One region of the Micromonospora sp. NBC_01412 genome, then DNA from elsewhere that is predicted to be linked to it. Evidence: riboswitches for the same ligand, from Rfam matches in the RefSeq annotation. Region 1 holds a riboswitch; each other region holds the start of a gene.
What was found. A riboswitch is a leader RNA that binds a small molecule or an ion and turns the genes downstream of it on or off. The one in region 1 is predicted to bind cyclic di-AMP.
Positions count from the first base shown of each region.

Region 2: another riboswitch for cyclic di-AMP. It lies ahead of OG617_RS06165 (coiled-coil domain-containing protein); the one in region 1 lies ahead of OG617_RS14375 (NlpC/P60 family protein).
Region 3: another riboswitch for cyclic di-AMP. It lies ahead of OG617_RS24130 (C39 family peptidase); the one in region 1 lies ahead of OG617_RS14375 (NlpC/P60 family protein).

Region 1 covers NZ_CP109528.1:3,143,201-3,150,833, forward strand. The annotation lists gene ltrA (group II intron reverse transcriptase/maturase) at 1-523, shown strand, start outside; partial or broken gene OG617_RS14365 (IS30 family transposase) at 596-1,039, shown strand; gene OG617_RS14370 (N-acetylmuramoyl-L-alanine amidase) at 1,112-3,103, opposite strand; cyclic di-AMP (ydaO/yuaA leader) riboswitch at 3,315-3,455, shown strand; gene OG617_RS14375 (NlpC/P60 family protein) at 3,468-4,508, shown strand; gene dcd (dCTP deaminase) at 4,560-5,138, opposite strand; gene OG617_RS14385 (pyridoxamine 5'-phosphate oxidase family protein) at 5,238-5,798, shown strand; gene OG617_RS14390 (zinc metalloprotease) at 5,873-6,856, opposite strand; tRNA gene OG617_RS14395 (tRNA-Gly) at 7,123-7,196, shown strand; gene OG617_RS14400 (DUF1772 domain-containing protein) at 7,391-7,633, opposite strand, start outside.
Region 2 covers NZ_CP109528.1:1,420,828-1,428,460, reverse strand. The annotation lists gene OG617_RS06190 (cellulose binding domain-containing protein) at 1-1,091, shown strand, start outside; gene OG617_RS06185 (hypothetical protein) at 1,258-1,665, opposite strand; gene OG617_RS06180 (hypothetical protein) at 1,862-2,005, opposite strand; gene OG617_RS06175 (STAS domain-containing protein) at 2,357-2,731, shown strand; gene OG617_RS06170 (SRPBCC family protein) at 2,867-3,337, shown strand; gene OG617_RS06165 (coiled-coil domain-containing protein) at 3,425-4,495, opposite strand; cyclic di-AMP (ydaO/yuaA leader) riboswitch at 4,500-4,629, opposite strand; gene OG617_RS06160 (cation diffusion facilitator family transporter) at 4,783-5,697, opposite strand; gene OG617_RS06155 (HelD family protein) at 5,811-7,633, opposite strand, start outside.
Region 3 covers NZ_CP109528.1:5,455,621-5,463,253, reverse strand. The annotation lists gene OG617_RS24150 (ABC transporter ATP-binding protein) at 1-580, shown strand, start outside; gene OG617_RS24145 (D-ribitol-5-phosphate cytidylyltransferase) at 745-2,247, shown strand; gene OG617_RS24140 (CDP-glycerol glycerophosphotransferase family protein) at 2,291-4,009, shown strand; gene OG617_RS24135 (alpha/beta fold hydrolase) at 4,079-4,813, opposite strand; gene OG617_RS24130 (C39 family peptidase) at 5,050-5,946, opposite strand; cyclic di-AMP (ydaO/yuaA leader) riboswitch at 6,136-6,277, opposite strand; gene OG617_RS24125 (hypothetical protein) at 6,611-7,372, opposite strand; gene OG617_RS24120 (hypothetical protein) at 7,504-7,633, opposite strand, start outside.

The DNA.
Region 1 (7,633 bases):
ACACAGCCACCCGAATAAGTCGAAGCACTGGATCGTTGACAGGTACTTCGGCCGGTTCAACCAGGCCAGGCAGGACAGGTGGGTTTTTGGTGACCGTGACAGCGGCTCCTACCTGATCAAGTTTTCCTGGACGAAGATCGTCCGGCACCAACTGGTCAAGGGCACGGCGTCCCCGGACGATCCTGCTCTCAGCAAGTATTGGGCCGATCGGCGCTGCAAAGGACCTCCAGCAACGGGCAAAGCCACGCTGTATCTTTTGAAGAAACAGCAAGGTCGATGTTCGCTCTGCCGAGGGTTTCTGCTACACGCCGAGCACGCGCCGCAGACCCCAACCGAATGGGAACTGTGGACACGCACGATCCGGAAGGCGATCGTCAGACAACATGTCGTCGCCCCGATCGACGGTAAGCCGGACGCTATTCATTCCCGTCTCATACACGCGTACTGCCTCCGACGGCAGCCAGCCGGCGAAGGCCAAAGGCCAAGCATTCTGCCCGTCAGCGAGCCTCCAGGGCTTGCTTGAGCCGTGTGCGGTTAACGCCGCAAGCACGGTTCTGAGGGGGCCCCGGCGCAGCAATGCGCCGGGGCTACCCGACTGATCATGGGCGCGGGCAACCAGTCCGCGATCGTGACGCTGGTCGAGCGCGCCACCCGGTACGTGATGCTCGGGCATCTGCCCGGCGGGCACACCGCCGAAGAAGTCCGCGACGTGCTGGTGGATCTCATCGGCACACTGCCGGCCCACCTACGCGGATCGCTGACCTGGGACCAGGGCGCGGAAATGGCTGCCCACAAGCAGTTCACCCTCGCCACCGGGGTGCCCGTCTACTTCTGCGACCCGCACTCGCCCTGGCAGCGCGGATCCAACGAGAACACCAACGGCCTGCTCCGCCAGTACTTCCCCAAGGGCACCGACCTGTCGGTCCACGGACCCGCAGACCTTGAGCACGTCGCTCAAGAACTCAACGGCCGCCCACGACAGACGCTCGGCTGGGACAACCCAGCCGAGCGTCTGCGTGATCTACTGACAGCCACCTAAGCCATCAGGTGTTGCGAGGACCCCCAGAAACCGCCCACCCGACCGGGGGCCTTCGTCGTGCCGAGGAAACCGTCAGCGGGGCGCGCCCAGCGGGGACGGCACCAGGTTCACGTCGGCGCGGTCGACGTACATGATCCGGTGGCCGAACTGGATCTGCACGTACTTCTTCTCGCCCCGGATCACCGTCCAGTCACCGGGCGCCGAGCCGTCGAACGTGGTGGCCCGGTAGTACTCGCTGGGCAGCACGTTGCCGACGGCGTACCGCTGGCCGGCGGAGAGGGTGTACTGCAACGGCGAGATCGGCTGGTACGGCACGCCGGCCGGGTACGCCGCCTCCTCCGGGTACGCCCGCCCGTACACCGGGATCGTCGCCTTCCCGGCCTTCGGGGTGGCCACCAGGCCGATGGTCCAGGCCGCCGTGGGCGCGGAGGACGGGTTGTGGAACCACGCCTTCTGCCCGAGGTACCAGATCGCCGTCCAGTCGCCCTCGCGGCCGGCCAGGGCGTACGTCTGCCCCGACGAGGCACGGGCCCCGTGGTCGGAGATGTGCATCGTGGCCGGCGAGCCGTCGGGGCGCAGGGCGACGTCGTTGACCAGCGGCGCGTCGGCGCGCGGCGCGCTGCGCAGCACCACCGCCGAGGAGCCGCGCGAGGGGCACGGCACGCCTGCCGTCACACAGCCGGTGAACGCCGGCCGGTTGGTGGCGAAGTCCGGGTCGATCCGCACCATGCCGGTCAGCGGGGTGCCGGTGTTGAGCTCCGGCGCGCGCAGCAGGTCGAAGTAGTGCGACCAGTCCCAGTACGGGCCCGGGTCCCAGTGCATCCCCCGCACGTTCGCCGCGACGGTGCCGGGAACGTTGTCGTGGCCGATGATGTGCTGCCGGTCCAGCGGGACGCCGTGCCGCAGCGCGAGGTACCGGACCAGCTTCGACGAGGTGCGGTACATCGCCTCGGTGTACCAGGTGCCCTGGGCGGCGAAGCCCTCGTGCTCCAGCCCGATCGACTTGGAGTTGATGTACCAGTTGCCGGCGTGCCAGGCCACGTCCTTGGTCTTCACGTGCTGGGCGATGTGCCCGTCCACCGAGCGCAGCGTGTAGTGCCAGCTCACGTAGGTCGGGTCCTGGACCATCCTGAGGGTGCTCGCGTAGCTGGCCTCGGTGTCGTGGATGAGGATGTACTCGACCTTCTGCCGCTTCGGCCGGTCGGAGAGGTCGTGGTTGCCGTAGTCGCCGGGGTCGGCGCCGAGCGACTGGTACGGCGCGGGGATCCACTCGCAGGAGATGCTCGACGGGCACTCCAGGCCGTCGGGGCGCTCCGGCAGGCGCAGGCCGAGCCGGTCCAGCCAGGACTTCTGCGGGGTCACCGCGCGGGCGGCGAGGGTCACCCGCTGCCCGTCGTCGGTCACCCGGCTCTCGCCGCCGGCGATGGTGCCGAAGACCTCGTCGGCGAAGGCCGCCGCCGCGTCGGCGCCGTCCGCGCCGGCGTACCGGGCGACCGCGCCGTACCAGGCCGCCGGGTCGGTGCCGGCCCCGACCGGGGCGCCGATCTGCCGCTGGTACGACGCGAGCAGCGCCGCCCCGCCCCGGATGTTCGTCGGCGCGTCGGCGCGCAGGGCCGCCTCGTCGGCCCCGGTGAGGGTGGCGGCGGTGTCCAGGGTCTGCAACGACTCGGCGGTCGGGGCCTCGTCGGCAGACGGCTGGGCGGCGGCGGGGGCCGGGCGGGAGTCGTCCCCCCGCGGGTCCTCGTCGCCGGAGTCGTGGTGGGTGCCGGTGGGCAGGCCGGTCACGTATTCGGCGTCGGTGAGGTGCATCGGCCCGTACCCCCCGCTGGTGCTGGGGGTGCCGGCGTTGGTGTCCCAGCGGGACTGGAGGTAGGAGACGCCGAGCAGGACGCTCTCCGGCACGCCGTACTCGGCGGCGGCGTTTGCGTACTGCTGCTGGCGGTCGGGGGTCTGGCCGGCTGCGGCCGGGGTGGCTACGGTACCGAGGGGCACGAGGGCCGTGGTGGCGGCCACGGCGGCACCGAGCAGGATCCGCCTGCTCGACGACGCGACAAAACGGGGCATTGAACCTCCCGAGTGGATGTTGATGAGGTCACCCTCCCGCCGTCGTCCTCCCGCGTCAATAGCTTTCCACCAGGCGTTTTGATGTGAAGGAAACTTCCACACGGTGGTGTGGTATGCCGTGTCACGGCCTGGCGGGTTGCGGATCGATAACGGACGTCTCTACTCTGGTCAATCGTCGGCCGGTAGCTGTACCGCCCAGCCGGGCGGTGACGGTCCGACACCGCCGAGTCGCCTCCGGGCGAGCCGGGGACCCAGGTACGCCGGGGTGAATCCGCAGCGCCGCTGCGGTAGGGCGCTCTCCCTTCCCGCCCGAACCCGTCAGCTAACCTGGTAGGCGGTCAGGGAAGAAGGAGAACGGAGCCCGGTGGCACACCATGCCCCGCGGCGCCCGTCACGCCGGTCGGCGCTCGCCGACCGGATGCCGGCCGCGCCGCGCCCACGCTGGTCACGCTTCACCACCGCCCTCGCCGCCCTGGCCGGCGCCGCCGTCGTCCTGACCGGCGCCCCGATCGCGGCCCACGCCGACCCCTCGGTCGCCGAGATCGAGCGGCAGATCGACCAGGACTGGAACAAGCTCGAACCGCTCATCGAGCGGCACAACGCCACCCGCCAGGACCTCGCCCTCAAGCGCCGGCAGGCCGACGCGCTCGCCAAGCAGATCGGGCCGCTGCAACGCCGGGTCGACGAGGCGATGGACAAGGTCAGCGGCCTCGCCGTCGAGGCGTACAAGAGTGAGAACCTCTCGGCGGTGAACGCGCTGCTCGGCAGCCGCTCGCCCGGTCAGATGATGGGGCAGTTGGAGCTGCTCGACCAGTTCGCCGAGCGCCAGCAGCGCGACGTCCGGGCGGTCATCGACCTCCGCGACGAACTGGACGCGAAGAAGAAGCCGCTGGACGAGATGGTCACCCAGCTCGCCCGCACCGAGGCGCAGCTCGCCGCCAAGCGGAAGCAGATCAACGCCGAGATCGACCGGCTCCAGAAGCTGCGGCTCAAGGTGTACGGCAACGGCGGTGGCGGCGCGCTGCGGCCCGCCCCCTGCCCGGCTGCCTACCCGGGCGGCGGCGCGGGGGTCGCGGTGAAGTTCGCCTGCGCCCAGATCGGCAAGCCCTACGTCTGGGGCGCCGAAGGTCCCAACTCGTACGACTGCTCCGGCCTGATGCTCGCGGCCTGGGCCAAGGCCGGCGTGTCGCTGCCGCACAACGCGGCCCAGCAGCGGTCGGTGACCGCCCGGGTGAGCCGCGCCGACCTGCGCCCCGGCGACCTTGTCTTCTACTACGCCGACCTGCACCACGTCGGCATGTACGTCGGCAACGGCTGGGTGGTGCACGCCTCCCAGGCCGGCCAGCCCGTCAAGATGAAGCGCGTCGACGACGGCCAGATCAACAGCTACGGCCGCCCCGACTGAGCGGCGAGGGGCCCGTTCTGCGGGACGGGCCCCTCGACCACGCCCGCGCCGTCAGCGGGTGGGCCAGGTGTGCCAGTTCTGCCAGGAGCGGCTCGGGGTCGGGCCGCGCTGGCCCTGGTACCGCGAGCCGTACACCTTCGACCCGTACGGGTGCTCGGCCGGCGAGGAGAGCCGGAAGATGCAGAGCTGGCCGATCTTCATGCCCGGCCAGAGCGTGATCGGCAGGTTCGCCACGTTGGACAGCTCCAGCGTGACGTGACCGGAGAATCCCGGGTCGATGAACCCGGCGGTCGAGTGGGTGAGCAGCCCGAGCCGGCCCAGCGAGCTCTTGCCCTCCAGCCGGCCCGCGAGCTGGTCGCCGAGCGAGATCACCTCCAGCGTGGAGGCGAGCACGAACTCTCCCGGGTGCAGCACGTACGGCTCGCCGTCGGGCACCTCGACCGCCGAGGTCAGGTCGTCCTGCTGCACCGACGGGTCGATGTGCGTGTAGAGGTGGTTGTTGAAGACCCGAAAGAGCTTGTCGAGGCGCACGTCGATGCTCGACGGCTGTACCAGGGTGGGCTCGAACGGCTCCAGCGCGAGCGTGCCAGCCTTCAGCTCGCTGACGAGATCGCGGTCGGAGAGCAGCATCGCCACACCATAGCGACCCTGGTCGGTGGGCCTGTCATCGCCCGCTGCACCCGGCGTGCCGCGCTCGCCTGTCGTACACGTGTTCGATAGAATGTCGGCATGGCTTCCTGGTCCGAATTCGCCGCTGACGAGCCACGACTCGCCGGCGGGATCCGCCTCCTCATGCAGCAGTACGGGCCGGGCTTCGGCTACCTGGCCACCGTCCGCGCCGACGGTGGGCCCCGGGTGCACCCGGTCTCCCCGGTGATCACCGACGACGGGCTCTTCTGCTTCATCGTCGACTCGCCGAAGCGGCGCGACCTCGAACGCGACGGCCGCTACGCGCTGCACTCCTTCCCGCCGGAGGACAGCGACGACGAGGCGTACGTGGCGGGGCACGCCCGGCCGGTGACCGACCAGGCCCGGGTGGCCCGGCTCGCCGAGTTGGGGCGGGCCGCCCCGCAGGTGGACTGGCGGCTGTTCGAGTTCACCGTCGACGTGGCGATGCTCGCCCGCCGCTACCAGGGCGGCTCCGTCTTCCCGGGCGGGGGCCCGGGGCAGCCGGCCGTGCAGGTGTGGCTCGACCACCGGGCTGCCGGCGGCGCGGGCGGCGCCCCGGTGGGCGTGCCGGATCAGGGGCTGGCCCGGCACGCCCGCAGCGCCCACCGCGCGGCGGCCTGACCCCCGACGACGACGCCGGTGCCGGCCCCGTCGAAGGACGGAGCCGGCACCGGAGGGTCAGGAACAGGGGTGCGTCAGGCCGCGCGGTACGCGTTCCACGCGGTCAGCATCCGGCTCGCCTGCCCAGCGGTGAACTGGTGCATGCACGAGTCGTAGGTGTAGTCCATGAAGTTGGTGATCGGGTCCTTGCCGGTGGCGGTGCAGGTGTCCCGCCCGGTCGGGCACTCGAACGCCGGCGAGGCCTCCGCCGGGGTGTCGCTCACGCTGTCGCCCGAGCCGGAGCAGCCACCCTGGAAGGTGTGGTACAGGTTCAGCCAGTGGCCGATCTCGTGGGTGCCGGTGTCACCCTGGTTGTAGTTGGTGGCGGTGCCGCCCGGCAGGGACTCGCTCAGCACGACGACGCCGTCCATGCTGTTCAGCTTCTTCTGCGGGAAGGTCGCCCAGCCGAGCAGGCTGTCGCTCAGCTCGCCGAGGTACATGTTGAGGGTGTTCTTGCCGCCCTCACGCAGCGAGGTCTTCATCGAGCGCTCGGCCGACGAGCCCGACACGATCGGGTACCACGCCGGGTTGGTGACCCGGTTGATCTTCTGGAGCTGGAAGGCGAAGGCGGTCGCCGCGCCGCCGGTGGCGCCGCTGTAGGCCTGGTTCAGCACGGTGATCTGCGAGGTGATCAGCGAGTCCGGGATGTTGCCGCCGGCCCGGGTGCTGTTCTCCTGGATGACGTGCACGACGACCGGGATGGTCACGGTGGCGAGCGTGCCGGCACCGGCGCCGGCCCGGAAGCTGGCCCGCTCGCGCAGGGCGCCCGCCAGGTCGGCCTCGCGCTGGCGGACCTGTGCGGCGGTCAGCTCGTTGGGTTCGTGCTTGGCCTGCGCGCCCGCCTTGACCCGGGCGTCGGAGTGCACGTCGGCCGGCTCGGCGCACGCCTCCGCCGGGGCGGCTGAGAAGGCCGATGCGGCCGGAACGACACCCACGGCGGCGGTGCTGAGCAGGAGTGCGAGGGTCGTCGACGCGACGCCGGCGGTACGCCGGGTCAGCAGGTTGGCACGGAGTCCCATGGGCCTACCTCTTTCTGGCGGCGCGGCAGGGGGTGTGTCGCGCCATGGCTAGAACGTGCGGCAGACGTTACAACCCATCGACGAATTTGAGAACGGCTATGTGGTGCCGGCCTGAAACTTCTTCGATCCATCGATGGCCCGGAGATCGCGGGGAAGTAGGGAGTGTGGGTGGCGGCGGCGGCCCGGGCGCATGCTGCCGGTCGGCGGCACGCGATGGGGGTGCCTGGGTGCAGCCGACGACGCCGTCGGGTACAGTGGGGCCGCCTGCGGGTGTAGTTCAATGGCAGAACATCAGCTTCCCAAGCTGACAGTGCGGGTTCGATTCCCGTCACCCGCTCCAAGACGATGAGGCTGGTCAGGGTAGGTAGCCTGACCAGCCTCATCTATATCTCGACTACCCGGAACGTGCCGCGTGCCATTCACGTGCCATTAACCGACCTTGGCGAGCACTCCAGCCGACCCGTCGTCAGAGTCGCCGAGGGCACCCTCGATGCGCTTGCGGGCGGCCTCGTCCGCGCCGCCGGGGCGACGTGGTCACCGCTGGCTGCCCCAGAGGTAGACGCCGAATCCGGCAAGCAGCAGGCTGACCACGCTCGCCCCGGCGCGCACGGTGTTCCACCAGGTCCAGCGCGAGGCGTAGTCCGCCCAGATCCGCGCCGCCTCCGCCGGGTCGGTCGGCACACCGGCCGCGTCGAGCGCCTCGTTCATCGGCACGTTGAGGGCCACCGTCGGGATGAACGCGCCCACCAGGTACGCGGCCCCGGCCAGGAAGAACAG
Region 2 (7,633 bases), 1.7 Mb from region 1:
GGTTCCAGGGCGGCGAGCCGTCCGGGATCAACAGCGGCGGCACGGTCGCCGCGTCCGCCGACGGCAGCCAGTTCGTCTGGGCGCCCGGCGACGCCGGTCAGGCCGTGGTCCGCTCGGTCGGCTTCGGCAACTCGTGGACCGCGGCGACCGGCATCCCGGCCAACGCGGTGGTCGAGTCCGACCGGGTCAACAAGAACAAGTTCTACGGCTTCGGCGGCGGCAGATTCTACGTCAGCACCAACGGCGGGGCCAGCTTCGCCGCGTCGGCCGCCGCCGGCCTGCCGAGCACCGGCAACGTGAAGTTCAAGGCGCTGCCCGGCAGGGAGGGCGACATCTGGCTGGCCGGCGAGGGCGGCCTGTGGCACTCCACCGACTCCGGCGCCGCCTTCACCAAGCTCGCCAACGTGTCGTCGGCGGTGAACATCGGCTTCGGCAAGGCGGCCCCCGGGCAGACGTATCCGGCGCTGTTCACCTTCGGCACGGTCGACGGCCAGCACGGCGTGTTCCGGTCCGACAACGCCGGCGCGAGCTGGGTCCGGATCAACGACGACAAGCACCAGTACGGCAACGCGGGCGAGGCGCTGACCGGCGACCCCCGGGTCTACGGCCGGGTCTACCTGGGCACCAACGGCCGGGGCATCCTCGTCGCCGACCGGCTCGGCGGCACGACCAGCCCGTCGCCGACCACGCCCGCGCCGACCACCCCGGCGCCCACCACCCCCGCGCCGACGACGCCCCCGCCCACCACGCCTCCGCCGTCCCCGACCACGCCGGCGCCGGTCGGCGGCTGCACGGCGACGTACAAGGTGACCGGCTCCTGGTCGGGCGGCTTCCAGGGCGAGGTGACCGTCAGGAACAACGGGTCGCCGAGCAGCGCCTGGTCGGTGGCCTGGAACTACGCCGACGGGCAGCGGCTCACCCAGCTCTGGGGCGGTTCGTTCACCCAGACCGGCACCCAGGTCGTGGTGCGGGACGCCGGCTGGAACGGTGCCCTCGGCACCGGCGCCAGCACCACCTTCGGCCTCCTCGGCAGCTTCACCGGGGCGAACTCGGTGCCGGTGCTGAGCTGCACCGCAACCGTCGCCCGCTAGCCAAGGCGCGGTCGGTCGGCGGCGTCCCCGGCGTCCGGGCGGCCCCGCGCGTGGGGGCCGGTCGGGTCTGGTTCTCGGCCGGTTGGTCGGTCGGGTCTGGTTCTCGGCCGGTCGGCCGGTCCGGCGGCGCGGCGGGGAGACCGTCGCGCCGCCGGACCGGGCGGGATCAGCCGTCGAGGCCGACGGGGGAGTCGGGCCGGTCGACGTCGACGAACTCGATGTCGTCGGCGTCCCGGTCGCCCCGGCCGCCGGCGGCCCGGGCGGCCGACCCCGCGGCCCAGCCGACCGCCGCGCCGACCAGCGCGGCGCCGATCAGCAGCGTCCAGGGCAGGGCCGGGCGGCGGCCGGCGAGCGAGTCGAAGGCCCGCAACGCCCGGCGGCGGGCCTCCTCGGCCGCGGAGCCGACCAGGTCACCGGCGTCATCGGCGAGGCCTGAACCGTTGCGGCGGGCCGAGCGGGCGGTGTCCCGGACGCTGTCCCCGGCGGAGCTGACGGCGGAGACCAGGTGCTGCCACGCCTGGTCCGCGATCCGCTCGGGCTTGCTGCGGCGTTCCAGCAGATCGGTTCCGAACATCGTTCTTACCTCCTCGGGGTGCCGAAGCTTGCGGCCACTTCGGACTTTCGGCTAGGGCAGGGCTCGGGCGCCCCGCCCACCGGCGTGGTCCGGCGGTCCGCCCGTCCGCCCACTCGGGCAGTGCCCCGCCGGACCCGGCCGCAAACCCGGCCCGGCCGGTGGCGGCCCAGTCCGGCGGTGGTCAGTCCGGCGGTGATCAGCGGACGGACACCACCGCAGCGCCACGGGCGAAGTCGTCGTCGTCATCATCGTCGTCGTCACCCGCGCCGCCGAAGCCACAGGCCAGCATGAGGGCGAGCAACACGCCGACGCCGGCGAGGCCGGCCAATCTCCGGATCATGAGTGGTCCTTCCGTAGTACGGGTGACGGACGCCACCGAGCGTAGGCGGGGCGGGCAACGGTGGCGGATCGCCCGCCGTGACCTCTCTCACCGGGTCCCGCGAGGCACGCCCGGCACACAATGTGCGCGCGAAGGTCGGGGGTCACCGTTACCCTGGGTCGGCGACATCGGCTTCCGGGCCGATCGTCCGCTGAGCAGGACCTGAAAAGTCCGGATAAGGGCCAGCCGCTGTGCCTTGATCCAGGAATTGCTCATCCCGAGGGGTGGCGACCGAGGCCGTCGGAGGAATACTCTCGGTCGCGGCCCGCGTACTGATGAGGCGCCCGTGAACGGGCGAGTGGAGGTGCTCGCGTGAGCCTGTCGATCGTGAAGTCGGTCCTGTCTGGTGGTGTCATCGAGATCGTCCCGCGTGGCGAAATCGACGTCGACACCGCGTACGAGGTGCGCGAAGCCATCGCAGAGGTGCTCGCCAAGGGGCGTCCCGCCCGCATTGAGCTCAACATGCGCCTCGTCACCTTCATCGACTCCGTCGGAATCAGCGCGATGGTGGCTGGTTTCCAGACCGCCGAGGTCAGCAGCGTGAAGCTGGTCGTCACCGAGCCGAGCCGGTTCGTGCACCGGCAGCTCTGGGTGACCGGGCTGCTCGGCCTGTTCGGCGCCCCGGAGCCCTACTACGCCGGCGCCGGCGCCGCCACTCCCACCCCCGAGGCGCTGCCGGGCGCCTGACGGCCGCCCGCCCCGGGCGTCCCGTCTCCGCCGCCCCTCCGGGGGATACGCCGCCAGGTCGGTGCGCCGGGGCCGGTTCGCCTGGACGGGGCGGTGGTCCTTCCCTCCGGGGGCCGGGTGGGGGACGATCGGGGTGTGCTTCGGCGAGACACCTTCGAGTATTCGGTCCAGGCCCGCTGCCCACGGGCCGAGGCGGTGGCGCTGCTCGGCGACCTGGCCCGGCAGGGTGAGCTGCATCCGCTGATCACGCGGGTGCGCCGGCTGCCGCCCCGGCCGGGCGCCCGGGCCAGTTACGCCATCACCGACCGGCTCGCCGCCGGGCCGCTGCGCTTCCCGGTGACGTACGAGGCGGATGTGCTGGTCGTCACCGACGACGAGATCGTCACGGTGGCCCGGCAGCGGCCGGCCACCACCGTGCGCAACCGCACCCGGCTGCGTGACGAGCCGGGCGGGGTGGTCCGGATCGACGTGGAGATCACTCTCGCCGCCCCGGCGCCGCTGTTCCGGTACGCCTTCCGGCAGGCCCGCTCGGCGCACCTTGGGCTGGCCCGGAGGCTGGGCGAGGTGCTGGACCGCGCCGGGGACGGCCCCGCCCAGCAGGCCTGAGCGGCGCGGCCGGGCCGACCGCAGCCCGGTTCAACAGCTTGTGCGCGTGACGTCCGGTGGCCCCGGGTGGGGCCACCGGACGCGCGGTCAGTACACCGACAGGTGCACGTGGTTGGTGTGGTCGCTGGACGGGTCCCCGTTGCCCCCGCTGTACGACTTCCAGCCGCTGCTGGGCAGCCAGATCTGCTTGAACCAGATCACGTACAGGACGGCGAGGTTGTCGGCGTTGCGGATGTAGTACGCCGCCAGGTTGTTGCCGTAGGTGCGGTCCCCGCCGGAGGCCACCCCGCCGAATCCGCCCTTCTGGGCGGCGAAGTCGCACGCCCGCCCCTTGGGATGCTCGCCGGAGCCGCTGGGCCGGTGGCAGGAGACGTACCGGGTGAAGCCGGCCGCCTTGGCCTGCTGGAGCGCGTGCAGCGTCCGCGGGGTGATGCAGCCGCTGGCCGGGGTCGGGTCGTTCACGCTGCACGACTCCGACGGCCAGGACCCGTCGGAGTTGCGCTTCGCCGGGGTGGCGTTCGCGCTGGAGGTGCCCCGGTTGGACCCGCCGCCGCTGGCGCTGGCCTTCTCGTTGGCCACGGTCAGGGCCTGCTCGGCCTGCTGCTTGCGCTTGGCCATCACGGTGACCTGCTTGCGCTGCTCGCGGATCTCCCCGTCGAGGGCCAGCCGGGTCTTGGCTGCCTGGTCCCGGGTCTCCAGCAGGTCGCGCAGCGCCCGGTCCTCGTTGGTGGCGACCGCGTCCAGCGCGGCGATCCGGTCCAGGAAGCCCGCGGGGCTGGTGCTGTTGAGCAGCGCGGACACCGGGCTGAGTCGTCCCGACTTGTACGCCACGCCGGCGATCTCGTCGACCTTGGCGCCGCGTACGGTCAGCTCTGCCTCGACCGTCTTGAGCTGGCTGCCGAGTTGCTGCTGCCGCTTGACCGAGCGGGCCAGGGCGTTCTTGGCGTCCAGGTAGCCCTTGCTGGCCGCCTCGAGTTGGGCGCGCAGGGCCGGGGTGCCGCCCTCCTCGTCCTGGCCGGGCGCGGCGGCTCGCAGACCGGTGGGCGGGGCCGCGCCGGCCGGGGCCACCGGCCCGAACCCGAGGCCGACGGCGAGCGTCAGCACCAGCATCGCCGCCATCCGGGCGGCGGTCCTTCGTACAGGTGCCACTACTGGCATACGCATGTCCTTCCGTCAGCCGCCGACCGGGTTAGCTGACGGGTTCGGGACGGAAGATCCCTACCGCTCATGCGGATACACCCCACGAACATGGTTCCCCGGCTCGCCAGGAGGCGATTAGGCGGCGGTCACCGCAGGCGCCGGAGGGCGCCGCCCGGCGGAGACCGGATGAGAGCCTACCGGTGCGGATGGGTCCCCCGCTGCGTCCGTGACGGACGGTGCGTGGGCCAATACGCTTAAAACCGGCATGAAGGCACAATACATCACCTGATTGATGGGTGTGGGTATCACCAGCCGGTCGGCCCGCAGGGGCCCGCCGACTCCCCGGGCTCCACCTGCAACGTGGCGTGCTCTATGTGGAAGTCCTCGTGCAGGGCGGTGCGGGCCGCGGCCAGCACCGCGCCCACCTCGGCGTCCGGCGCCATGGTCAGGTGGGCGGAGGCGACCTCCATGCCGGAGGTCAGCGTCCAGACGTGCAGGTCGTGCACCTCGACCACGCCGGGCACCGCCGCCAGGCGGTCGTGCACGGCGGTCACCTGGAGGTGCTCCGGCGCGGCCTGCACCAGGATGCGCACCGCGGCCCGTCCGAGCCGCCAGGTGCGGGGCAGGATGAACACGCCGATCGCGACGGCCACCAGTGGGTCCGCCCACCACCAGTCGGTGACGGCGATCAGCGCCGCGGCGCCGATCACCCCGACCGACCCGAGCAGGTCGCCCAGCACCTCCAGGTACGCCCCACGCAGGTTGATGCTCTCCTTCGCCCCGCTGCGCAGCAGGGCGAACGCGACCACGTTGGCGAGCAGGCCCAGCGTCGCCACCGCGAGCATCGGGCCGACGGTCACCTCGGGCGGCTCGCCGAACCGGCGGACCGCCTCGACGAGGACGTAGACCGCGACGCCGCTGAGCAGGACGGCGTTACCGAGCGCGGCGAGCACCTCCAGCCGGTAGAGCCCGAAGGTGCGCTGGGGGTCGGTGGTGGCCCGCCGGGTGGCGGTGATCGCGGCCAGCGCCATGCCGATGCCGAGCACGTCGGTGAACATGTGCCCGGCGTCGGAGAGCAGCGCCAGCGAGCCGGTGCCGAACGCGGCCACCGCCTCGACGATCATCAGGGTGGCGAGCAGCGCGAAGGCCGCCCAGAGCCGCCCTGAGTGGCGGTCCGCGGCGTTCGCCACCGCGCCGTGGTGGTCATGACCTGCGCCCACGCCAACACCCTCCGTCCCCGATCCGGACTCGGCCAAATGTATGCTCACATCGCTATGTGTGCAAGTGAACGTCCGGTGTCCGACCGGGGACGGGGCGCCGGTCGGTCAGCCGGTCAGCCGGTCGGATCGATCGTGGTCAGCCGCTGGGTGGCCCGGGACAGCGCCACGTACAGCGTCCGCACGCCGGAGCCCGGATCGGCCCGGATCTCGGCCGGTGCGACCAGCACGACCCCGTCGTACTCCATGCCCTTGGCCTGGAGACTGGTCACCACCTGCAGGCGCGGCGCGGCCAGGCCGGCGAGCCAGCCGGCGACCTCGTCCCGGCGCGGTACCGGCGTGATCACCCCGACCGTCCCCTCCACCTCGCCGAGCAGCGCGGCGACCGCCGCGACGGTGGCCCGTTCGAGTTCGGCCGGCGGCACGGTCAGCGCGACCGGCTCCACGCCGGTGGACCGCACCGCGCTGGGCAGCCTGAGGTCCGGGTAGAGCCGGCGGATCTCCGCCGCCGCCACCGCGAAGATCTCCGCCGAGTTGCGGTAGTTGGTGGTCAGCTCGAACTGGTGCCGGCGTCGCCGGCCCAGCGCCTGGTCCCGGGCCCGGGTCAGCTCCTCCTCCGCGCCCGTCCACGCGGTCTGCGCCGGGTCGCCCACCACCGTCCAGGACGCCAGCCGGCCGCGCCGGCCGACCATCCGCCACTGCATCGGGGAGACGTCCTGCGCCTCGTCGACCACCACGTGCGCGTAGTCGCGGTAGTCCTCCGGGCGCTCCCGGGCCGCCTCCCGGGCCGCCCGCTGCCGGTCGGCCTGCGTGCTCAGCTCCCGCACGCCCCCGGCGAGCTGGAACGGGTCCCGCTTGGCCCGCTTCGGCTGCATCGGCTTGCCCAGCAGCGCGTCCAACTCGTCCAGCAGGGCGATGTCGGCGATCGTGAGACCTTCGGTGTCCAGCGTCCGGTACGCCTCGGAGAGCAGGCCGATCTCCGCCCGGGACAGGATCCCCCCGGCGTACCGGCGCAGCTGGTCCGGGCGGGCCAGCCAGCCCAGCACGTGCCGGGGGTGCAGCCGGGGCCACCACGCCTTCAGGAACTCGCGGAAATCGGCCCGCTCGGCGATCTCGGCCTCGAACGCGGGCTGCTCGGGCAGTTGGCGGATGCTCAGTCGCCGGGCCTGGGCCCACAGCGCGGCGAACACGCCGTCGAAGCCGGCCCGGCGCGCCTCGTTGCGGCGGGCCCCCCGGGACAGCGCCCGGTCCCGGATGCTGTCCAGCTCCCGGTGGTCCAGCCGGAGCAGCGCGCCCCGGTAGAGCAGGCGCAGCTCGCCCGGCCCGCCCGGCACCGCGTCCCGCGCCGCCTGCTCCAGCACCCGTCGCATCCGCAGCGATCCCTTCACCGCAGCCACCTCGGGCGGGTCGGTGCGGGTCGCGTCCATCCCCGGGAACAGCGAGCCGAGCGAGTGCAGCGTCGCGGTCTCCTCGCCCAGCGACGGCAGCACCGAGGCGATGTACTCCACGAACACCGCCGACGGGCCGACCACCAGGATGCCGCCGCCGGCGTACCGGCTGCGGTCGGAGTACAACAGGTACGCCGCCCGGTGCAGGGCGACCGCCGTCTTGCCCGTCCCCGGGCCGCCGGAGACGATCGTCACCCCGGAGCCGGGGGAGCGGATCGCCTCGTCCTGCTCCCGCTGGATGGTGGCGATGATGTCCCGCATGCCCCGGCCGGTGGCCCGCGACAGGGTGGCCAGCAGCGCCCCGTCGCCCACCACCGCCATGTCCGGCGGGGCAGCCGCCGGGTCCAGCAGGTCGTCCTCGATCCGGGTCACCCGCTCGGACGTGGACCCGATGGTGCGCCGCCGCACCACGTCCATCGGCTGCGCCGGGGTGGCCTGGTAGAACGCGGCGGCGGCCGGGGCCCGCCAGTCCACCACCAGGGTCTCCGCGT
Region 3 (7,633 bases), 2.3 Mb from region 1:
GGTCGGGCTGATCGGCAGCAACGGCTCCGGCAAGTCCACCCTGCTACGGGCCATCGCCGGCCTGCTGCCGGTGAACCGGGGCGCGGTCTACACCCAGGGCCAGCCGTCCCTGCTCGGCGTCAACGCCGCCCTGCTCAACGACCTGTCCGGCGAGCGGAACGTCACGCTGGGCTGCCTCGCCATGGGCATGCACCCCGACGACGTGCAGCGGCTGGCCCCGGAGATCATCGAGTTCTCCGGGATCAACCAGCGCGGCGACTTCGCCTCGCTGCCGATGCGGACGTACTCCTCGGGCATGTCGGCCCGGCTGCGGTTCTCCATCTCGTCGGCGAAGAAGCACGACGTGCTGCTGATCGACGAGGCCCTCGCCACCGGCGACAAGGGCTTCCGCAAGCGCAGCGAGCAGCGGGTCCGCGAGCTGCGGGAGGGCGCCGGCACGGTGTTCCTCGTCAGCCACCAGCTCTCCTCGGTCCGGGACACGTGTGAGCGGACGATCTGGCTGGAATCGGGCGAGCTGCGGATGGACGGGCCCACCGACGAGGTGCTGCGCGCGTACGAGGACTTCTCCAACGGCAAGTAGTGCTCCGGCATCCGTACGGCGTCGTGCGGGTGTCGGCCCACCGCGTCGTCCCTGGGGGCGACGCGGTGGACGCGTTATGGTTCACCGGGCCGCCACACGGCCGTCACCCATCGTTCTGACATTCCCTGAGAGTTTCTGACATTCCCTGAGAGTGAGGATCGGCAATGACGCAGGACCACACCACTGGCCCGGACGCCACACCGGAGACCCCGGCGCCGTGGCGGCCCTCGCGGACGGTGGCGGTGGTGCTGGCCGGTGGCACCGGGACCCGACTGGGCCTGGGCATCCCGAAGCAGCTCCTGAAGATCGCCGGCAAGCCGATCATCGAGCACACCCTGGCGGTCTTCGAGGCGGCCCCCGAGATCGACGAGATCATCGTGCTGATGGCCGCCGGGCACGTCCCCGACGCCCAGCAGATCGTCGACAAGGCCGGCTTCCGCAAGGTCAGCAAGGTCATCGAGGGCGGCGACACCCGAAACGCGACCACCCGGATCGCCCTGGATGCCGTCGGCGAGGGCGACGTCAACATCCTCTTCCACGACGCGGTGCGCCCGCTGCTCAGCGGCCGGATCGTCCGGGAGTGCGTGAACGCGCTCTGGACCTACACGGCGGTCGACGTGGCGATCCCCTCGGCCGACACGATCATCCAGGTCGACGAGAACGAGTGCATCACCGACATCCCGGTCCGCTCCACCCTGCGCCGGGGCCAGACCCCGCAGGCGTTCCGCTCGGGCACCATCCGGGAGGCGTACCGGATCGCCGGGGGTGACGCGAACTTCGCCGCCACCGACGACTGCGGCGTGGTGCTGCGCTACCTGCCCGGCACCCCGATCAAGGTGATCGACGGCTCGGACGAGAACATCAAGGTCACCCACCCGGTCGACGTGCACCTCGCGGACAAGCTCTTCCAGCTCGCCGCCGCGCAGGCCCCCCGGCTGACCGACCACCGCAGCTACACCGAGGAGCTGACCGGCCGGACCATCGTCGTCTTCGGCGGCAGCTACGGCATCGGCCACGAGCTGACCGAGCTGGCCCGCCGCTACGGCGCGCAGGTCTTCCCGTTCAGCCGCTCCACCACCGGCACCCACGTCGAGCGGGCCGCCGACGTCGAGGCAGCGCTGAAGACCGCCTTCGAGGCCACCGGCCGCATCGACCACGTGGTGGTCACCGCCGGCATCCTGGAGAAGGGCGAACTGGCGGAGATGGACCAGGAGACCATGGACCGGGTCCTGCAGGTCAACTTCGTCGGCCCGGTCACCATCGCCCGGCAGTCCCTGCCATACCTGCAGCAGACCAAGGGTCAGCTCCTGCTGTACACCTCCAGCTCGTACACCCGGGGCCGGGCCCGCTACGCGCTCTACTCGGCCACCAAGGCCGCGCTGGTCAACCTGACCCAGGCGCTGTCTGACGAGTGGGCCGAGTTCGGCGTACGGGTCAACTGCATCAACCCGGAGCGCACCGCCACCCCGATGCGCACCAAGGCGTTCGGCGAGGAGCCGGAGCACACCCTGCTCGCCGCGGAGACCGTCGCCCAGTCCTCGCTGGACGTGCTGGTCTCCGAGCTGACCGGGCAGGTCATCGACGTCCGGCGGGCGCCGGGCGAGGGGGCCACCGCGAGCGTTCCCGCCCAGGGCGGCCCGGCGGCGACCCCGGCCACGGCCGGCTGAGCGACGACGGCCACCGCGGTACGGCGGGAGAAGCGGAAGCGACATGCGTGGTGACCTGGTCAGGAAGCTGACCGCCCGGGTGGCGACCACCGGCCTGGCGGTGCTGGCGTTCCTCTTCCTCGCGCTGACCGGGGCGACCGGCTGGGGGCTGGCGCTCGCGGTGGCGGCCCTGGCCGCCGCCGGCTGGGAGCGCCGGGTCCGGCCGGCCGCCGACAGCACCGCCGAGTCGGTGCTGCTCGCGGCCGGCATCCTGGTCGGGTACGCCCGCCGGCTCGACGCCGGCTTCGACCCGGCGCTGGCCGCCACGGCCCTGGTGCTGCTGGGGCTGGTGCTGCTGGTGGGTCCGCTGCGGCAGGCCGGGGACCTGGAGATCCGGGCCGCCAACCTCCCGGCCCGGTCGTGGGCCCCGCTGGTCGCCGGCCGGCTGGGCGACGCCCTGCTGGTGCTGCTCGCCGCGGTGGCGCTGGCCGCCGCGCTGGTGCTGCCGCCGTTCGTCGCCCTGCTGCTGGCGCTGGGCGTCGGCGCGGGCGCCGGGGCGGTGGCCCTGGACCTGGCCCGCCGGCGGTTCCGGCCGGGGACCGGGGGCGGGGCGGTGACCCGGGCGCTGCGGGCGCACCGGCCGGAGTTCCTGCTGCACTTCTCCGCCCCGCCGGGGTCGGAGTACCAGGTCACCATGTGGCTGCCCTACCTGGAGCGGATCGGCCGGCCGTTCCTCGTGATGGTGCGGGAGCCGGAGTTCCTCGCCCCGATCGCCGCGGCCACCACGGCCCCGGTGGTGTACTGCCCCACCCTTAAGGCGATGGACGAGGCGCTGGTGCCGAGCCTCAAGGTGGCGTTCTACGTCAACCACGGGGCGAAGAACAGCCACTGCATCCGGTTCACCCAGCTCACCCACGTGCAGATCCACCACGGCGACAGCGACAAGGCGCCCAGCGCCAACCCGGTCTCGGCGATCTTCGACCGGATCTTCGTGGCCGGCCCGGCCGCGATCGACCGGTACGCCCGCGCCGGGGTGGACATCCCGGCGGAGAAGTTCGTCGTGGTCGGCCGGCCGCAGGTCGAGTCGATCGAGGTACGCCGGGAGCAGACCCCCGGCCTGGCCAACCCGACGGTGCTCTACACCCCGACCTGGACCGGGCACCACGCCGACGCGAACTACTGCTCCCTGCCGGTGGGCGAGACCATCGTCCGGGGGTTGCTGGCCCGGGGCGCGACGGTGATCCTGCGCGCCCACCCGTACACCGGGCAGAACCCGGCGTCGGCGCGGCAGCTCGCCCGGCTCACGGAGCTGCTCACCGCGGACCGGGCCCGCACCGGCCGGCAGCACGTCTGGGGCGCCGCGGCCAGCCGGGAGATGTCCCTGGTCGACTGCGTGAACCGCTCCGACGCGCTGCTCTCGGACGTCTCCGGGGTGATCTCCGACTACCTCTACTCCGGCAAGCCGTACGCGGTCACGGACATGGGTGGCGACGGCGACCGGTTCGTCGAGCTGTTCCCCCTGGCCGGCTCCGGCTACGTGCTGCGGCGCGACGCGGCCAACCTCGACGAGGTGCTCGGCCACCTGCTCGACACCGACCCGCAGGCAACGGCCCGCTGGGCCACCCGCTCCCGCTACCTGGGCGACTTCCCCACCCAGCAGTACGCCGAGGCATTCCTGACGGCAGCCCGCCACGAACTGACCCCAACCTGGACCCCACCCACCCCCCGCCCAACCACCCCTCTTCCCTCTCACCCCCACCCCCACCCCCGACCCCCGCGTTGATCAAGAAGTTTGCGTCAGGGTTGGGCGCAGAGCCGACGGAAACCTCTTGATCAACGGGACCGTGTCCCGTCAGAGGTGGGGGGTCAGGAGGGATAGGACGGCGGCGGGGTTTTCGACGTGTGCGTTGTGGCCGAGGCCGGGCAGGGTGGCCGTCGGGACGGCCAGTTCCCCGAGTTGGGCGTCGGTGACCATGGGGTCGTGCTCGCCCCGGGCCAGGAGGACCGGGACGTCGACGGCGGCCAGCAGGGCGGGCAGATCCGGTGCGCCGACCCCGAAGACCGCGGGGTCCATGGCCAGCCGCCACCGGCCGCCCTCCCGGCGCAGCCCGGCGTCCACCACGGGATCGTCCGGGGCGACCAGCCCGGCCAGGCCGGACACCCGCAGGTAGCGGCGGGCCGCCTCGTCCCGGGAGGCCAACCAGGTCACGGGGCGGGCGGCCAGCTCGCGGGCCCGGTCCAGCTCGGTGGCCGACCAGGCGACCTTGATCCCGAGACCGACCACCGCGTCGACAGGCAGCCCTCGGCCGCGCGCGGCCAGCGCGAGGCCGACCACCCCGCCAAGCGAGTGCCCGAGCACCACGAGCCGGTCGCCGGGGCGCAGCCCCTCGGCCACCCGGTCGGCGAGCCCGGCGAAGGTGTAGACCGACGGCGCCGGCGACCAGCCGTGGCCGGCCAGGTCGGGCGCCAGCCACCGGCCAGGCCAGCGGCTCTCCAGCAGCGGCGCGCAGGGCAGCCACACCTCCCCCGTGCCGCCCATGCCGTGCAGCAGCAGAGCCACGCGCCGGGTACCCGTGTCGTCGGTCACGCAGCGCAGTGTCGCACCGCGCGGCCCGCCGGGCGAGAGGCCGGACCGGGACACGACACGGACCGGGGCGGGACACGACACGGACCCGGGCGGGACACGACACGGACCCGGGCGGACCGGGTCGGGGCACGGGCGGGGCGGGGTCGGACCGGGGCGGGCGACGGGCGGCCCGGCCGGGGTGAGACGGCACCGGCCCCGGCTCACAGGGTGAGCCGGGGCCGGTGGGGGGAGGGCGATCAGGCCGAGTAGCCCCTGGTCGCCGCCCAGTGCGCCAGGGCGGTGGTGCTGATCCAGTACGCCGGGACGGCCGGGTTCGCCGAGTCGGCGATCCGTACGGTGCTGCCGTTGTTGCGGTAGCCGACGACGGCGATGTAGTGGCCGCCGGGGAAGGAGTGCCAGCCGCCGTCGACGTCGGTGGCGTCGCCGGCGATGTTCACCACGACGCCGCGCCCGGCGCCGACCGCCGTCACCACGTCGGCCTGGAGCCGGTCGATCTGGGCCCGGGTGGCGGCGCCGCCCGGGATCATCCGGGTCCGGTACGGGTCGCCCTTGACCATCTCGTTGAGCACCCGGGTGGTGTCCTCGGCCGAGTTGGTGCCCATCTCGGTGGTGCCGAGGCGGCTGGCCAGCCCGTCCTGGTTGCTCCCGACGCCGGTGGCGGAGAGCGCGTTGCGAACCGCCGCGGGGCCGCAGTAGAAGTAGGTGGTCTGCGCCTGGTAGTCGTAGTCGAGGGACTTCGACGACGGCGGCTTCGGGGCGGCCGCCTTCGCCGTGGTCTGCTTCGGGGCCGCCTTGGTGGTCAGGTCGGGGTTCGGCGCGGCCGTGGTGGCGCTCGGCGACGGCGAGGCGCTGGGCGACGCGGTCGCGCCGACCCGGGCCTGGGCGCGGCTGGCCACGCCGTCGAGGCGGGGTGCGATCTCGGCCACGGCGGCGTTGGTGGTCTGCCGCGGGGCGGGGGTGTCGTCGGCGCCGGCCAGCAGCACACCGGTGCCGGAGGCCAGCAGGAGCGCCGCGGCCGAGCCGGCGACGACCTGGTACGGGCGCTCGGTGGCGAGACGTCGCAACTGCCGCTTGAGGTGGTCGTTCACGTGTTCCTCCACGGGGGTGGGGCGGAGAGCGGGGCACCCGGGCATGCGTCGTCGCACGGCGGCGCGGACGAGACGTCCACGGCCGGTGGGGACCGCTCTGGGAAGACGCCCGGTCAGCCGGGCGTACGGGCGGGTGCGCGGGTCAGCTCGTCAGCCCAGGGGCGACGGACGCGGGCACCATGGCGCCGCAGTGGAGGAACAACCGAGGGATGGGGTCGCGCTGCACGAGGATGGCACTCCTTCCGACACCGCCTACCGGGTTAGCTGACGGATTCGGGCGGGAAGATCGCCCTACCGCAGGCCGTGGCCCGCGGATTCACCCCACACTGCATTGGGTCCCCGGTTCGTGATGGTCACGATTGAGCGGGTCGGCGCGGCGTCGCCTCTTGCGATCGGGTACCGCACCGGACGGGCCGACATTACTGGCCGGTCGAAGCCCTGCCAACCCCCTCCCACCTGCCTAAACCCTCTCCGATCAACTTTCTTGCGGCACATTGGGAACTGACGTGACTCAATGGGATTACGGGCCTTCGGGGTGCCGCAGGGCGACAACCGGACGATTGGTCGTGATCGTCGGTGAGTTGTGTCGGCCGATCCACCCCGATGGGTCGACTGCCCGTTTACCCGAGCGACGTGACCGGCATCACCCAAGAAATCCGGGGCCGGCCACCGCGACGCCCGGATCGGGTCAGCTACCGCCCGGATCGGGTCAGCCGGCCCGGGCCGGACGCCAGCGGGCGGCGGGGACGATGCGGCCGGCCGCCGCCGTCGCTGCCCGGGGCGTGGGCGACCGGACGGGGCGGGCCCGCTCCGCAGCGGCGTACGCCTCGACGGCCAGCGTCCGGGCGGCCTCGGCGGCCAGCTCGGCGTCGCGCCAGGCCGCCCGCTCCCGGGCCACCGCCGCCCGGTGGCCGGCCTGCCTCCCGTCCCGCACCGCCCGGGCCAGCACGACCTCCTGCTGGGCCGGGTGCAGCCGGGGGTTCCAGCCGCCCCGGTGCGCGAAGACGTCGCAGAGCTGCCGGATGGACAGCTCGCCGCGCAGGTGGGCGGCCGTCGCGGCGTGGTGCAGCCAACGCTCCCGGGCGGCGTACTCGGCGGGGGTTCGGGGGGTGCGCGGCGCAGGCAGGGCCCCCGCGCCGGAGAAGCGCCGCGCGGCGGCCTCCGCCTCGTCGTACGCCTGCCAGGCCCGATCGAGGGCGTCCTGGGCGGCCAGCCACGCTTCGCGCCGCCGGCGGGCGGTCCGGGCGGCGCCGACGGCGGCCACCCCCACCTCCTCGGCGTACCGGCGCAGGTCGGTGGCCTCCTCGATGACCGGGTCGACGGCGGGCGGGGCGGGGTCGACCGCCGGCCGGTCCCGCTGCGGGCGGGCGACCAGGGCGGTGAGCACCCCGAGCGCCACCACGAGCAGCACCGACCAGATGGCGGCGGCCAGCGGCACCTCGACGAGGAACTGGTAGAGAACGATGTCCATGGTCGGCACCTCACGGAGGGTGGATGCGGGAAGCGGGCTCCGCGCGCCACCGGGTGGGGCGCGGGGCGCCACCGGGCCGGGCGGACGGGTGCGGTGGTGAGGTTTCGCGAGAGGGCGGTGTCGCGGGCGGGTCAGCCGCGCGGCGGCGCGCGCGACCCGGCGGTCGCCGGGGCGGGGCCGACGGGCATCCGGGGCGCCGGGGCCGGGTCGACCACGGACCGGCCCGCCGGGCCGGGCGGGACCGCGGCGGGGTGCGCGGGG